2 regions of the Virgibacillus dakarensis genome follow, and region 2 is predicted to be linked to the other one. Evidence: riboswitches for the same ligand, from Rfam matches in the RefSeq annotation. Region 2 holds a riboswitch; the other holds the start of a gene.
What was found. A riboswitch is a leader RNA that binds a small molecule or an ion and turns the genes downstream of it on or off. The one in region 2 is predicted to bind cobalamin.
Positions count from the first base shown of each region.

Region 1: it holds a riboswitch for cobalamin, as region 2 does, so the genes downstream of both, mmgD (citrate synthase) here and CZ382_RS15340 (ribonucleoside-diphosphate reductase subunit alpha) in region 2, are expected to answer to the same signal.

Region 1 is NZ_LT732554.1:2,023,680-2,031,932, reverse strand. It holds gene prpD (2-methylcitrate dehydratase) at 1-650, opposite strand, end outside; gene mmgD (citrate synthase) at 796-1,902, opposite strand; cobalamin riboswitch at 2,392-2,588, opposite strand; gene CZ382_RS19240 (IS1634 family transposase) at 2,976-4,694, shown strand; gene CZ382_RS19235 (glycine betaine uptake BCCT transporter) at 4,950-6,422, shown strand; gene CZ382_RS19230 (CalY family protein) at 6,460-7,047, opposite strand; gene sipW (signal peptidase I SipW) at 7,090-7,656, opposite strand; gene CZ382_RS19220 (hypothetical protein) at 7,685-8,167, opposite strand; gene CZ382_RS19215 (S8 family serine peptidase) at 8,242-8,253, opposite strand, start outside.
Region 2 is NZ_LT732554.1:1,134,070-1,142,322, reverse strand. It holds gene CZ382_RS15345 (ribonucleotide-diphosphate reductase subunit beta) at 1-1,002, opposite strand, end outside; gene CZ382_RS15340 (ribonucleoside-diphosphate reductase subunit alpha) at 1,114-3,402, opposite strand; cobalamin riboswitch at 3,664-3,846, opposite strand; gene CZ382_RS15335 (GerAB/ArcD/ProY family transporter) at 4,373-5,437, opposite strand; gene CZ382_RS15330 (Ger(x)C family spore germination protein) at 5,467-6,645, opposite strand; gene CZ382_RS15325 (spore germination protein) at 6,642-8,219, opposite strand.

The DNA of each region.
Region 1 (8,253 bases), 890 kb from region 2:
GATCCAGTATTTGGTGCGTGTCGATACGTACGAAGACTTGCGTTATCAATCCAGGCGTTTGATAATGCATTAATGATTTCCTCGCGCCCACCGCCTAACATTTTTGTAACAACAGCGGTTGTTGCTATTTTCACATATAACACATGATCCAGCCCAACACGGTTTAAACTGTTTTCCAGTGCAAGAACACCTTGAATTTCATGTGCTTTAATCATCATTTCCAATACATCATGAATGGTAAGCGGATCCTTCCCTTTTGCTACCTGGACCTGGCTTACATAGTCGGCAACTGCCAGGATTCCACCCAAGTTATCGGAAGGGTGCCCCCATTCAGCAGCTAGCCATGTATCATTATAGTCCAGCCAGCGAATCATGGAACCAATGTTAAAAGCTCCCTTTACTGGATCAAGTACGTAGGAAGTACCGGGGACGCGAGTTCCGTTTGGCACAACCGTCCCAGGCACAACCGGGCCAAGCAGCTTCGTACATTCCGGATAGCTAAGCGCAAGAATTCCACATCCTAAAGTATCAAGCAAAACATAACGAGCGGTCGTAAATGCTTCTGTGCTTATAATTTCTTTGTTTAAAACATAATCGGCAATTTCCTCGAGTAGTACATCGGTTTTATTTGTTTCATCTACTTTAATCACAATCCTCTTCCTTTCTATCCTTTTTATGTGGCAGGTTACGTGAGCCTTGATTATCTCAAATGTCGGCATGGCGATTAACTGAATTTTGTCGGCAAATCCGAGACACGCTTTTCGTGACATCACCTTCCGATAGTCAAATCACAAATTAATACGGTTTGCCAATATAATGGACCCGTGGGCGAAATATACGATTATGCTGATGCTGTTCAATCACATGCGCACTTAATCCAACTGTTCGTGCACTGAAAAAGATAGGTGTATATAACTGAATTGGAATCCCGAGCAGCCAATAAACTGGAGCAGCGTAATAATCCAGGTTCGGATATAAACCTTTCTCCCGCTTCATCAACTTTTCCCCAGCCTCACACATTTCCAGTAATAAGAAATCTCCGTTCTTCTCACAAAGTTGCTTTAATGATTCCTTCATCATTAATGCTCTTGGATCCATTTTATTCATATAAACCCGATGTCCAAAGCCCATAACTTTTTCTTTTCGGCTTAGCTTTTTCATTAGTAATTCTTCAAAGGAAGCTGCTGAATCAACTTCACGCAACATGTACATGACAGCCTCATTGGCACCACCATGCAAATTACCTTTCAGTGACGCAACCGCCCCTGTTAAGGCACCATATAAATCCGATTGCGTTGATGCTATCACTCTCGCAGTAAATGTGGAGTTCGGCATTTCATGTTCACTATACAATAGAAGGGATCGATCAAAAATCTTCGCCTCTTGTTCGGTCGGAACCTTTCCAGTGATCATATATAAAAAGTTGGCACTATAAGCTAATTCCTGCTGCGGTTGAACCGGCTCCTGGTTATTTAGTATTCGATAACTATTTACTGTAATAGTAGGCAGTTTTGCCAAGAGATCGTATGCCCTGCTTTTATTTACCGCTAAAGAACGGTCATCAATCTGTTCATCATAACCTGCAAGTACGGAGATGCCGGTTCTTAAACCATCCATCGGGTGTGTTGCTTTCGGTAATGATTTAAAAACTGCGATTAGACCAGTCGGAACATCATATAACGCTTTCAATTTTTCTTCCAACTTTGTTTTTGTTGTTTGATCAGGCAGTGTGTCTTCAAGCAAAAGGTTCACAATATCCAAGTAGTCCTTATCCTTCGATAGCGCTATTAAATCATGCCCTTTAATCACGATTTTCTCTTTTTCGGTATCAAGCAATGAAATCGCTGTTTCTGCTGCAACTACTCCCGCAAGCCCTGGTACAAACTTAGCATCTGTTTTCATAAAGATCTCCTCCATCCTCTCCGTTCATTATGGACAAACTTGAAACCCCTTTCAAAAAAAGTAATAAGTAATATTTCTTTTTGACTAAAGCTTTTTGCGCATGGACAAATTTGCCTGTTGACAACTTGTAATTGAGAGGTTTAAGCAACGACGAAATCACTATTAATGCCACTTGCAAAGGGGGTTTTAAAGAAAATGCTCCAGATGGGTGTTAATTTGGGCCTTATAGTACGTGTTCAAAAAGTCGCCGAATGAGAAGCAAGAAGGTCGAGGCGGCGTAGCTTTGAGCACCGGAGTGTACATAAAAAGGTACATGAGGAGCGGAAAAGCAAGCCAACGAAGAGATTCGCCGCTTATCATTTGGTGCCTTTTTGAACATCCTCTTATACATTAAAAAACAACTCCCATATTGAAGTTGTAACATGCTTCGAGGGAGAAAATATATAAACATGCACATCTGTTTATTTGCACGTAACACGACTCCTCGCAGGTTGTTATTGGACATAAACAGGTCTCCCTGGTCATGGTCATTACCTTTGGCCCTTCCCATTTCCATACAAACGAATACAGTGCCTCGCTCGAATCGTTCCCATATAAAGTTTGCGGACAAGTTACGGATTTCGACCTGACTCCCCTTTAAACAATAAATAGAATGAATTTGCCGCACCTATATCCTAAACCTATTCAATTTGTCTCTTAGAGTATATCACTCATTTTTTAAGATTACAATAATTCTCATCTTAGATAAATAGCTGTTATCGATAAATGATTACCCCGTTTATTGGATAATCTAAGAATAAAATTGCACCGTCTTAAAGTCTTTGGTATCGTTATTACTATGTCAAAATTTTTCAGGGGGATTCATGAAGAAAGTTACAAGGGTTTTTTACATCACTTTGGTTTTAGTTATCCTGGCAGTAATATTAGGTGCGGGAGTTTGACAGTTTCACTTCCAAAAAAACACTGTAAGCCTTGTGAGGGCTTATTTTTTTGTCAAATTTTTAATTTTATTATTGAGTACTATTTAGTACTATGTTATATTAGACGTATCTAAAGGAAATGGAGGGATAGTGATGCGCATTAAAAAGAGTGTGTCCAAGAATTCCGTTTCCTATTCCGTCATCGAAAATGTCCGTGATATCAACGGAAAATCAACGACAAAAGTTGTGGAAGCGCTTGGAAATGAAAAGGAGATCCGTGAAAAACATCCGGGTGTGGATCCGGAGGAATGGGCGCGGGCCTATGCAAAAAAATTAACGGAACAAAAGAAACAAAAAAGCGCGGTCATTATCGCAAAATATAATCCGCGAAAAATCGTTGAGCACAATCAGCGACGCTCGTTCAATGTTGGTTATTTGTTTTTACAATCCGTTTACTACCAACTGGGTTTACAGCACACGACAAGGACCATTCAGGAAAAATATCAGTTTCATTATGACCTCAATGAAATCCTGTCTAAATTAATTTATATGCGTGTGCTGCATCCTACGTCTAAAAAGAACTCGTTTGAACAAGCGCAATCCTTATTAGAAGGCATTCAATGCGAGCCCCACCAACTGTATCGCGCGTTAGATGTGCTGAAAAAGGAAACAGATTTTATTCAACAAACGGTTTATAAAAACAGCTTGAAATTGGTCAACCGTCACAAAAAAATTTTGTATTACGACTGTACCAATTTTTATTTCGAAATCGAACAGGAGGATGGGGATAAACAATTCGGAATATCAAAAGAAAATCGGCCAAATCCGATAGTTCAAATGGGGTTATTTATGGACGCCTCTGGTCTTCCCCTTGCCTTTTCTATTTTCAGAGGAAATGACAACGAACAAGGGTCTCTTAAGCCTTTAGAAAAAAGAATTTTAAAAGACTTTGAGCTATCCCAGTTTGTTGTCTGTACGGATGCAGGCCTATCTTCTGAAAAAAATCGGATATATAACACGTTAGGCAAGCGTGGATTCATTACTACACAATCCATCAAGAAATTAAAAAAACATCTGAAAGAATGGGCACTTGACCCTTCTGGGTGGCATGTAAGGCCAGGCGATAAAGCCATTCATCTTTCTGATGTTGATGACAGTTCCGAAAATCAAACAACTTATTTCAAAGAGCGTTGGATTAAAGAAGGAAATTTAGAACAACGGCTTCTTGTCACTTTTTCACCAAAATATAAAAATTATCAACAAACCATTCGGGAGAGACAAATCGAACGAGCTCTGAAAAAAGTGAAAAAACCATCTTCTCTTAAAAAGAAAAGACCCAATGATCCTGCGCGGTTTATTCAGGCCCAGTATACTACAGGAGACGGAGAGGTCGCTAAAAAGGCCCATTTCTCAATTGATGAGGGATCGATTCAAAAAGAAGCAAAGTATGACGGGTTTTATGGAGTGTGCACTAATCTGGAATCTGATCCACTGGAATTGATTCGTATTAATCAACAACGGTGGGAAATTGAAGAAAGTTTCCGCATCATGAAAAGTGAACTAAAATCAAGACCTGTGTATGTACGAAAAGAAGATCGGATCGAAGCCCATTTTCTTACTTGTTTTCTTGCCTTACTAACCTATCGTATAGTAGAGCAAAAATTAGAAGAGGCATTCACTTGTCCCGCAGTCATTCAAAAATTACGAAATATGGAGGTAATGGAAGTTTCCGGTGAAGGTTATGTTCCACTTTATGAGCGGGATGAATTAACGGATAAGTTGCATAAGGTGTTTGGGTTTCGAACAGACTATGAAATTGTTCCGATAAAGGACATGAAAAAAATTTTAAAACAATTGAAGAAGACAAAATAGTACTCAACTTTTGATAGTAAAAAAAACCTTCCAAAACCTTTCAATAACAAGGTTTCGGGAGGTTTTACCCTTCAAAAACTGTCAAAGACGAGAGTATATCACTCATTTTTTAAGATTACAATAATTCTCATCTTAGATAAATAGCTGTTATCGATAAATGATTACCCCGTTTATTGGATAATCTAAGAATAAAATTGCACCGTCTTAAAGTCTTTGGTATCGTTATTACTATGTCAAAATTTTTCAGGGGGATTCATGAAGAAAGTTACAAGGGTTTTTTACATCACTTTGGTTTTAGTTATCCTGGCAGTAATATTAGGTGCTCTGTTTCCCGGGCAATTTGAGAAAATAACCGGCAACATTAAAGCATTTGTTGCGACATCATTTGGCTGGTATTACATGCTGCTTATGTCTGCCATGATTATTCTTTCTATTATCATTGCAATTAGTCCATACGGTAAAATTCGTCTAGGCAAGGACAAAGAGCGACCGGATTTTTCAACTCCTACATGGATAGCCATGCTGTTCTCTGCGGGGATGGGAATCGGGCTCGTGTTCTATGGTGCTGCTGAGCCACTATTTAACTATGCCCTTGATGCAGCAACAGAAAAAGTTGGTACGGATGCAGCCTTCAAAGAAGGTCTTTCCTATTCTTATTTCCACTGGGGAGTTCACATTTGGGCGATGTATGGCATTGTGGCACTAGCATTGGCATTCTTCCAATTCCGCAAAGAAGAACCGGGATTAATTTCGGCCACATTAAAACCATTGTTCGGAGAGAAAATGAATGGTCCGCTTGGGGTTTTAATTGATGTACTAGCAGTGTTTGCGACGGTTTTTGGGGTTGCAACCTCACTAGGCTTTGGGGCAGCCCAGATTAATGGGGGACTCTCCCATTTATTTGGTGTAGAAGTTAGCTTTTTCTCACAGTTTATCATTATTCTGATCGTAACAATCCTTTTCATTGCATCCGCTTGGTCCGGCTTAAGTAAAGGAATTAAATATTTATCCAATACAAACATGGTACTTGCGGTTTTATTACTAGTCGTTGTGATAATTGTTGGTCCGACATTATTGATTCTTGATATGTTTACTGAAACGTTTGGGCAATACATGCAGAACCTCATAGAAATGAGCTTCCGAACCGCACCACTTGAGGGAGATAATCGTGCCTGGCATAACAATTGGACAATCTTCTTCTGGGCATGGTGGATATCCTGGGCACCATTTGTCGGCATGTTCATTGCACGTGTATCTAAAGGAAGAACCATTCGTCAATTTCTACTCGGTGTAATGGTCGCACCAACATTATTTGTTTCCATCTGGTTTGCCGCATTTGGTACAACTGCTGGAGATGTACAAAACAGTGGTACTGACTTGACAAACTATGCAACAGAACTCGTATTGTTTAATATGTTCGATCAAATGCCGTTATCGTTCATTCTTTCCATCATTGCGATTTTGCTGATTGCGTCATTCTTCATTACCTCTGCCGATTCAGCGACGTTTGTTCTCGGTATACAATCAACGAACGGTTCCCTGATACCGCCGAATCAAGTCAAAATCATTTGGGGTATCGCTCAATCTGCCGTAGCACTAATTTTGCTCTATGTCGGCGGTTTAACAGCGATTCAGAACACCATTATCATCGCCGCACTACCGTTTTCATTTGTCATGATTTTAATGGTAATAGCATTGTTTAAGGCACTAAGTAAAGAAGTAAAATAGTGACAGGCACCCGACTGGGTGCCTGTCACTCGAAAAACTATTGCTCTTTACCAGCCGCTTGTTGTGCATTAAATTTCCACTCAAGTTTTAGTGAATCACCTTGGAATTGATTTTGGTCTTCACCGTTATCAAGGAAATTAAACTTTACAACAAGATCATCTGAACTTCCTGCTTCAAGACCTTTTTCACCAAATGCTGGTAAAAAAACACTTTCGTTAACTGCTTCCGGTGTCATCTCTTTCAAATCTGCCAGCGTTGTTTCATAGATTACCTCATCCAGCTTATCCGCATTGTACAGGAATTCAACCTGAATATGCTTGCCGAAATCGTCAGTATTATTGCCCTCCGCATCGATAACGCTATAATTCGTTTCCAGCAGTACTTTCGCTATATCCAATGATCCACTGTTTTGCAATTCAAAATCGCGTATGACAGAATCATCTGGTTTCAGACCGTCTACATCAATAATCGTCGTTGGTTCCACAGCTAAATCCAATGTTCCTGCCGCAAATGTATTATTGGTTGTCTTACTGGAGCTGAAATACGCATAAGTCCCCCCGCCAATCAACGTTAAACCAAGCACAGCCGACATAATACCCAATCCAAGTTGTTTCTTTAAACCCATCTAAAACTTCCCCCTTCATTTTATTGGTTAAAACATAACTGCCTATTTCGCGTCTGTCCCTACATCACCTTTGGGTTTATCGATTTGTCTTAATGCACGCCAAATCGTTACCATAGAGTATAAAAGCAGACAAACACCAGGTAACACTAACATTAACGCAGCACCCTCTCTGGAGTTAGCAAAATTCATAACATACCCGACATACGGAACCGTAAATCCTGTATATACCCCGACAATATCTCCTGGTGAGACAGGATCCATATCGGGCGCGTCATTCGCATCTCCTTTGGTAATATAGTGCTGTCCATCTTCCTTCACTTGCACAATCCGGTGTGTCACAAAAATATCTTCTTCTGTTTTAAATGTAACCACATCACCTTTTTGAAAGGTCTGCTGCCCATCAGTAGACTTTATCGTTATGATCGATCCGGTTTGAATGTCTGGTTCCATTGACCCGGAAAGGACCGTCTTGATTTGATAGCCAAATATACTTGCTTCACCACCTGAAGCTTTCATCGATATCACGGCAAATAACGTAACGAGCAGCACAATAAACAATAGGGTTGTTACAATATTGCTGATCAGCTTTAAAATACTTTTTGCTTTCATACAAACATCACTCCGATGCCCTTTTCCATCATTCTTTTCCGCTTGGCTCCGTCTGTTCATTTCCCTCAGATTTTGTTGTTGGCTTGTCATTTGCTGCTTTTACTTCTTGTTCTGATCCTTCTGATGCAGCCTTCTGATCGGCTCTTTCTGATTGATTCGATGTTTCATCCTTACCTTCATCCGTCAAGACTTTATCCTGCTTATCTGCATCTGTCTTATCTTCACTAGCCTGTTGATCCTGTTCCACATCGCCTGCTTCATTTTCCTGATCCTTGTTTTCCACTTCCGCTTGTTCTTCTTCCTTAATATTATCCCCGCTCGCAGGTTCCGTTTCTGCTTCACCAAATTGATCCGACGTGGATAGTCTTCCATCAACGGTTTGGCTATCCGTAAAATATGCCGTTGTCGGCGTGATTAATTGCGAGATGGTAAAAAATAACAGGTATCCGGTAACAAGCGGGAATAGAATATACATTTTCCATCCAGAATTCTTTTTTGTACGGAAAATCATGATAAAACTCCTTCACAAAGCATATCCCTCTGTGACAAACTGTGTACTTGCCACAGAGGTTTTTATTTAAAAAGTTATTGCCATTT
Region 2 (8,253 bases):
CCTTGCCTTTTGTTCAAAGAAGTCAGATTTCGTTTCATTGATCATTTCATCGCTAAATACATGGATCCATGGCATTGGATTTTTTCTTTCCTCGTAAAGATTTTTCATTCCTAATTGACGCAACCGTTTGTTGGCAAGATATTCGACATACTGATCAAATTCGGTCAAATCAATTCCTTCAATATCAGCTAAAATATGATGCGCCCATTCTTTTTCCAATTCTGTAGCATTGGTAATCGATTGATAGATATAATCAATATTTTCATCTGTATTTAACTCCGGATTTTCCGCAAGCAGGATCCGGATGAATTGGGTAATAAAGTACGTATGCTGCATTTCATCACGTTGAATATAACTAATCATCGTACTTGATTTCAACATCTTTTGCTGACGTGCCAGATTATAGAAAAAGGCAAATCCCGCATAAAAATAAATTCCTTCCAAATTGATCGAGTTCACGCCAAGTTTGAAAATATTTTCTGGTGTCGGATTATTTCTGAAGGTATCATAGGTATTTAAAATAAGCTGATTCCGCTTTAAAACAATCGGATCACTTTTCGCTTGGTCAAAGCGTTCATTTTGCTCTTTTAGTGGTACTAACGAGCTTAAAATATACGAGTATGATTCATTGTGAACCGCTTCTTGCTGGGATATTACAGCAAAAATAGCTTTAAAACTTGAATCCGAAACATAGTCCATCACCTGATTCATTGTTGGTGTTTGCAGACTGTCCAGCATCGCCAGCTGGGTATTGACCCGTAAGAAAATATCTTGTTCATTTTGACTTAATAAATCCCATTGTTTAATATCATCCTGCATATTTATTTCCTGAGCCTTCCAGAAGTTTGACAACAATGCTTGATATAAATCGTACATCTGCGGATAAGCGATATCATTCCAGTTTAATAGCCCAGAAGATTTTCCATTAATGATACCGGTCGATTTATTAGGAAATTCCGGGTTTAATAAATTGATTCGCTTTATCGGTGTATTGACAGTCATTTATTTTATTCCTCCCCTATTTAATCAAAACATTACCGGAGTATTTACGGAAAGAAATCAGCGATAGGCCGATTTCTTCCTGTCAAATCTGCAAACAGTTAATTGCGTCTCCTAACTATGACATGCTTCACATTCTTCTATCTCCGCCTGCGAAGTGCTTCTCACATAATACGTTGTTTTCAACCCTTGCTTCCAAGCGTCCATGTGCAGATTCAACAAATCCCTTGCTTTAATATCATGCCGGACGTATAAATTAAAGCTAATCGATTGATCGACATGACGTTGTCGCGCCGCATTTTGTCTAATACTCCAGTGCTGATCCAATTCATGCCGGGATCTGCGGTAAAAGGCATATGTCGTATGATCCAAATCTGGTGCTGTAACTTTGAATTTGAAATTTTTCTTTTCCTCGGCGTATTCTACAGCATAGATCGGATCAATCCCGTCTGTTGAGCCACCGATTTTCGCAGTCGATGAATTGGGTGCTACAGCCATTAGCCAACCGTTACGGATACCATGCTTCGCAACTTGTTCTCTCAGTTCCAGCCAGCGATCTTTATTGTACCCTTTCCGGTTAAAATAGGCACCCGTCTGCCATTCCGAACCTGAGAAATTACTGTATGCTCCCTTTTCTTTAGCAAGCTCCATCGATGACCTAATCGCATGATAGGCAATATTCTCATACAATTCATCCGCATATGCTACCGCTTGATCCGACTCCCAATAAATACCTTTCAGCGCCAATAGATGATGCCAACCAAAAGTTCCCAATCCCACTGCACGGTATTTCTGGTTCGTTACTTGTGCTTGTCCAACCATAATCGTGTTCAAATCAATTACATTGTCAAGCATCCGCATTTGGATCGCAATAAGCCGATCTAATACATCTGCCTCTACTGCACGCGGAAGATTAATAGATGATAGATTACAAACAACAAAATCCCCCGGTTTCCGTACAATGACAATATTTCCGTCATTATCCTGATATTCATTGGTAATCGCAGTTGCCGACATATTTTGCATAATCTCCGTGCACAAATTGCTGCAGTAAATCGATGTCCGGCCAATTCCACGTACATGTTTATTCGGATTCTGCCGGTTCGCTTCATCGCGGTAAAACATGTACGGTGTCCCGGTTTCGAGCTGTGCAACCATGATTCGTGCCATAATATCCATCGCCCGGTATGTTTTCCGGGGGAGCAATGGATGGTTTACCGCCTCCTCGTATTTTTCGGCAAAGTATTTCTGGTCTGTTTCGTCATAAAAGTCCTCTAAACCAAGTGCATTACCAAATTCATCTTTCCATCCCATTATCTGTTTCACCTGATGCGGACAAAAGGTGTGCCACTGGCCAATACTGCGGCCATTCTCATCAACTTCCTGCAGTTTTTCCATAAATAAGTCTGGCATCGCTACACCTGTAAAAATATCATGAGCTTTACGCCTTTCGTCCCCATTATTCGTTTTCAGATCAAGGAAGCCATTCATGATGTCCTTATGAAACACATCCAGATAAACTGCAACAGCTCCTTGACGCTGGCCAAGCTGATCAACACTGACCGCTGTATCATTCAGCAAACGGATCCAGGGAACAACACCAGATGAATTTCCTTTGAATTTTTTAATATCCGACCCAAGTGCCCGCACTTTTCCGTAATAAACACCGATCCCACCGCCATCTTTACTAAGTCTGGCAATATCCCAATTATTTAAATAGATCCCATCAAGTGAGTCATCAACCGTATCAATAAAGCACGAGGAAAGCTGACCAAAGCTTTTTCCCGCGTTGGCAAGTGTTGGTGTTGCTACAGTCATATACAGGTTACTCATTGCCCAGTAAGCTTCTTTTACCAATTCCAGTCGGTTTTCCTTTGGTTCGTGCTTCATCAATGTCATGGCGATAATCATGAATCGCTCTTGCGGCAGTTCATAAATCTGATGTTCATGGTCCTTTGTTATGTAACGGTCAGCAAGCAAAAACAGGCCGATATAATTAAACAATTGATCCCGTTCAGGATCGATTTCTTTTTCCAATGCTTTGATTTCGTCTTTTTCGTAAAAACAGAGCAGATCTTCTGCATAGATTCCTTTCTCTGAAAGCGTCCTGATTAGTTGATAAAAATCGCCATATTTTATGTCTTCGTTATAGCCGCGGTTTGTGGCCGCCTGCTGATATAATTCGTTTAAATACATTCTGGCAGCAACAAAAGTCCACCCCGGCTGATCCATCGCAATATTATTCAGCGCATAGAATAATGCCTGCTGGTTTGCTTCCTCTTTTGATACGTCTAAAGCCTTTATTTGTTGTGTGATGCTTGCTGTATCCAGATGATATTTTTGTGCAGCTGCATCCAGTTCGGCAATGATGTCATCCATGACTGAAGCTGTTTGTAAACTCATTTCTTCTTCCTCCCTTTTCCGATATATGTCCAAAACAAGTGCCCGAAGTCAACCCTTACTTTTTGAACATCCTTTTCCGGGAATTAAAAATCCACCCAATATTATTTGAGTGGATGAAACGACAGCACAACTAAACGAAGGGTAACTTGTCCCTACAGAGGTTGTTCAAAAGATCCAGTAAATAAAGACACATTTATCCTCCCTTTTGAACACACACCTACAGCACCATCATCCCATCTTCTCAATCCCCGAAGAAGCTGAAATTTCACCTTATACTAGACAGGTCTCCTGACTGATGCTTCCACCTACTCCTGATTCCTTCCCGTATACCACGTACACAGTGGATCTCTTCACTTTCGTCAGCATTTACAGTTGCGGGGGCAGTTCTGGACTTTCACCAGATTCCCAATTAAGCCAAACGGCATCTTAGCCTAGGTTAAAATACTATATATAGTTTTCTGGATAGTAGTTAATACAATATATTGTATTAATTGTGTAATACCAATACTAAATCAATTCTTCTGTTTTGGCAAGAGGTGAATTTACTTTTCCTCGGATTTATCGTCAATTCGTGATGATGTTTCTGCAGCTCGTGCAGATTTAAAACAAAGTCGCGAAGCTTTACTTCCCTTTGGATGCTGCTTTGTCTAAAGGGGCTTTTTAAATATATCATCAATCTCCAGTATATTATATTTCTATATTCAGTTTTATAGTTCTCTTCCTGGTTTGGCATCCTATAAATCCTACGGTTGGATAATTTTTATTGATTTTTGGTAAACTCCATCTTCATATTTGGTTTGCCATCATTGCTACTAAACCAAGACGGTAGGCAGCTGGGAATTTTTCCAATAGATTTTCATTATACTTATTAGTGAGTAAAGCCAAATTATAGGGCATAAGCAGCCAATAGATTTGTAAACATGTAGATGTATTATCGTACATTATTGACTTCAAGTGATTGTATGTCACTTTATGCTTTCTTTTTCTTCATCCAGGAGATAAATAACAACAAAAAAGGTACCGGATACAGGACAATCATGTATGTATATATGTTAATTGCTTCAGTAATACGAAAATGTTCTTTTGAAAGATAAAGGGTACCGAAAAAAGTAAGAACAACGAAAAAAGAAAACAGTATTCGTTTCACCCATTTCGAGGAATTTGCCGATACGCTCATATTGTAGGCAATCCGAAAATAAAGACTACAGCGGATATACGTACCGAATGTCATTAAAATCATGCCATAAATATCAAAGCGATCAATAAACCCCAAATTGATAATTCGTACAATTTCCGTTGCCGGATACGTAAAATTATCAGCTTGTCCTTGTCCAAAAATTGTAATGACGCCGGTTATTGTCGAAGTCATCATCAGTGCATTTAGCAATACCCCAATGATCCATAATAAAAACAATCGTTTTTCGTGAATGTTTTTGATTGGAACACATAATAACAACAATAGCTCAATCCAAATGCTTACAAGAATTAGAGTGCCCCATAATACTGGACCCCATCCAAACTCCAACAAAGGCTGAAGTTCACTCCAATCCTTTTTTGGAGTATCCATCAATGTAACGGTATGACCTGTAATCAAGCCAATAAGAGCTAACACACCAGCAGTTAATGCAATTCGTTTAATACCCTTAGTGGCTGCATAGAAGAAAAAGATTAAAAACCAGATGAGAATGGCCATTCGAGGCGTCTCAGGCAAAAAATCAATAAAAACAACATCAACCAAGGCAGAAAATGAAAATATTGTTAAAAATAAAAAATAGAGAATGAAAAGCCCGACAACAATTCTTCCAAACCATTTACCTAAAAGAAGGGCAAACATTTCGGAAATATTGATGCCCGGATGGTTCAAACGCAGTCGATAAATTGCATATGCAAATGCAAATGCGGCTGGAAGTGAGAGAAGAACGGAAATCCAAGCATCTCTTCCAGCAACATCGAGCATTATCGGGAGGATAAGGACATGTCCCATAACAGGAAGTGTCATGATTAATAAAAATAGCGTCTCCCATTTTGTTAACATATTTTTTTACTCCTTTATAATTATAAAGTTCATTTTGAAAATGGATAGGGGTTGTTGTATGGTTTTCGATGTTCACGAGGATCATTTTCGTTAATCAACCCTTCATGGGTAATGTTGGCATCAACATCGATAGATATCTTTGCATTAGCAAAGATATCATTCCATTCCGAATGAATAGTTTGCCACTGTTCTGGATATGTTCGATGTGTTTCTAATCCAATTTCAGTAATATCTGTTTCCAATTCTTTTTGTAATTTCTTTAATGTGGTATGAATTTCATTTTGAACGTGATGAGAGATCTTTTTTTCAATTTCTTTTAAGAAAGCTTCGTTAATTCTTTTTGTCGTCATATTATCTGAAAGTGTACCTTCAATCTTTGTTTGGATACCCACGTTTAACTGCCTTCCATTTAAAATCGGTTTCGTTTTTGTTTTTGCTTTCGTAATTTCTAAAGAAACTTTCTCGTTTTCATCGAGGGAAACAGTAATACTCCCACCCTCGACATGATTTAAGAGCCAATTCAGCCCCATCGTTTCTTCAGTGTTAAGCTTGCCCACCATTTGATTGTTTTTGATAACTGCTGTTCCGTCAATTGAGGTGACTGTTTGTTCACCTGCCTTTTTAATTGAAAGCATTGGTATGTAGCCATTAGGAATGGGTCCTTCGATTAACTTATAAAATTCACGAGAAGTTATTGGTGCATATTCAGCAATAAATTGTGTTTGCTCCAAAGCAGTCACAAGCTCAATAGAGGTAAGATTCTCATACAGGGTCGGCGTGTTCAAAATCTCGCTTGGATCTTCCTGCGTTATAAATAGGTGACTGTTTAAGCGAAACATTTGATCCCGTCTAACAGTGTCGAGTAAATGGAAAAAATTCCCTTTTGCTAACCTCTCGCTAACTATCCATGCACGAGCATGTCCGAATTGAAGGCGCCGTTTTGCATACCGAATCAATTCACGAGCTCCCTCAAGAAATGTATCAGCGTTTTTTTCTAGTATGATATGTTGTCCACTACCTTTACCCCCACCTTGACCTCCTTCTTGATTACTTGTTGGTTTAATGATTTCAACGCTTATTTTTAATTGTTCGTCTGACTTATCCAGACCAACTCCGTGGACGAGGGCTGTTTTATCAAGCTCTTGGTTGTTCCAGCAACCTGTTAATAAAAAGAGGCTGCAAATCATGATGAAGATCGTTCGTATCATTGTTTATCACCTGTTTTTGGTAATGACTTCATTCTTGTTGTGCGTTGATTTGGTATACTTTTTGGTCGCTGTTTCAGCAACTTCGTTGGAAAACGGATAATACCGTCCTTCCAATCTTGAAAGTGGCTTGGTGAAAAGGGTGTCATATAAGGAACCCCAAGTGATGTTAATGACACCATATGGGTTAACAGACCCAACATAGCCATACACAATCCATATGATCCGAACACGCTACTGGCAATGAACAAACCAATACGTATTAATGCAGTGACATCCGCGATTGGCGTAATGACGAAGGCGGCTATATAAGATATGGAAACTATAACAATTGTCGGGGCTCCGACAAGTCCAGCCGATACGGATACATCTCCCAAAATTAAGGCACCAACGATGCTTAAAGCAGATCCGAGTTGTTTGGGCAGTCTAACTCCAGCCTCACGAACAACTTCAAACATCAAGATCATCATAATGACTTCCATCGCAAGTGGAAACGGAACCGTTTCTCTTGCTTGAATTAGTGGTACAATCATATCTGATGGAATTAACGATTTATTAAAATTAAGGACAGAAATATATAAAGCAGGAAAAGAGATGCTGATAAAAAAAGCCAAAAAACGCATTAAACGAATGAATGAGCTATAATATGGACGAGAATTATAGTCCTCAATGTTCTGGAAACTTTCGAGAAACAAATGTGGAACATATAAACAAAAGGGGTTTCCATCAATTAAAAGCAAGACTCTTCCTTCCATTAACAAAGCTGCTGCCTTATCAGGCCGTTCCGTATTGCCAACTGTCGGAAGGATTGAATATGGGTGATCTTCAATCAATTGTTCAACATCTCCTGAGCTGTTAATTGAATCCACCTTTATCTCATCAAGACGATGCTTGACTCGTTGTACAAGGTCAAGGTCAACGATGTCCTTTATATAAGCTATCGTAACACCCGTTTGACTATACTTGCCGATCTCTATTGTTTCGAATCGCAAAGAAGGGTGGGCAATTCTACGGCGAAGCAATGAAACATTTACCCCCGTTGATTCGATAAAACCTTCCCTTGCTCCTCGCACTGCCTGTTCTGTATCGGGTTCTTCGATAGCTCGAGTTTCAAACCCTTCGATAGTGATTAGCAACCCTTTATTAAAACCGTCAATGATTAGTAATGCTTTTGTTTTTAAGACTTGCTGGACAGCTTTAAATAAATTGCTTTCCACGGTAATTTTTTTTGCAGAAATTCTTTCCTGTATCTGTTTTAAATCTTCATTAGGTTTTTCTTGCAGCGCACTTTCAATCAGTGGCTTTATTATATTGTCACGTTTTGCTTCTTCATCAACTAATCCATCAATCGCAACTAATATAGCGTTAAGTGTATCGCCATTTTGTAATTTAATCGTAAATTTGGTAAACATAACATCCTGACTTGTACCTAACTGTTGTTTTAATGCTTCTTCGTTTTCATGAATATTGGTTGAAAACGGCTGCCAATCCTCGTTAGAGAATTTTTGCTGTTGGGGTTTTGTATTTTTCTTCTTTATTTTTTTAATCAATTTCTTAATGTTAGATGAACGCTTCAATTGGATAGTTTACCCCCTTTCATTTTTAACACTA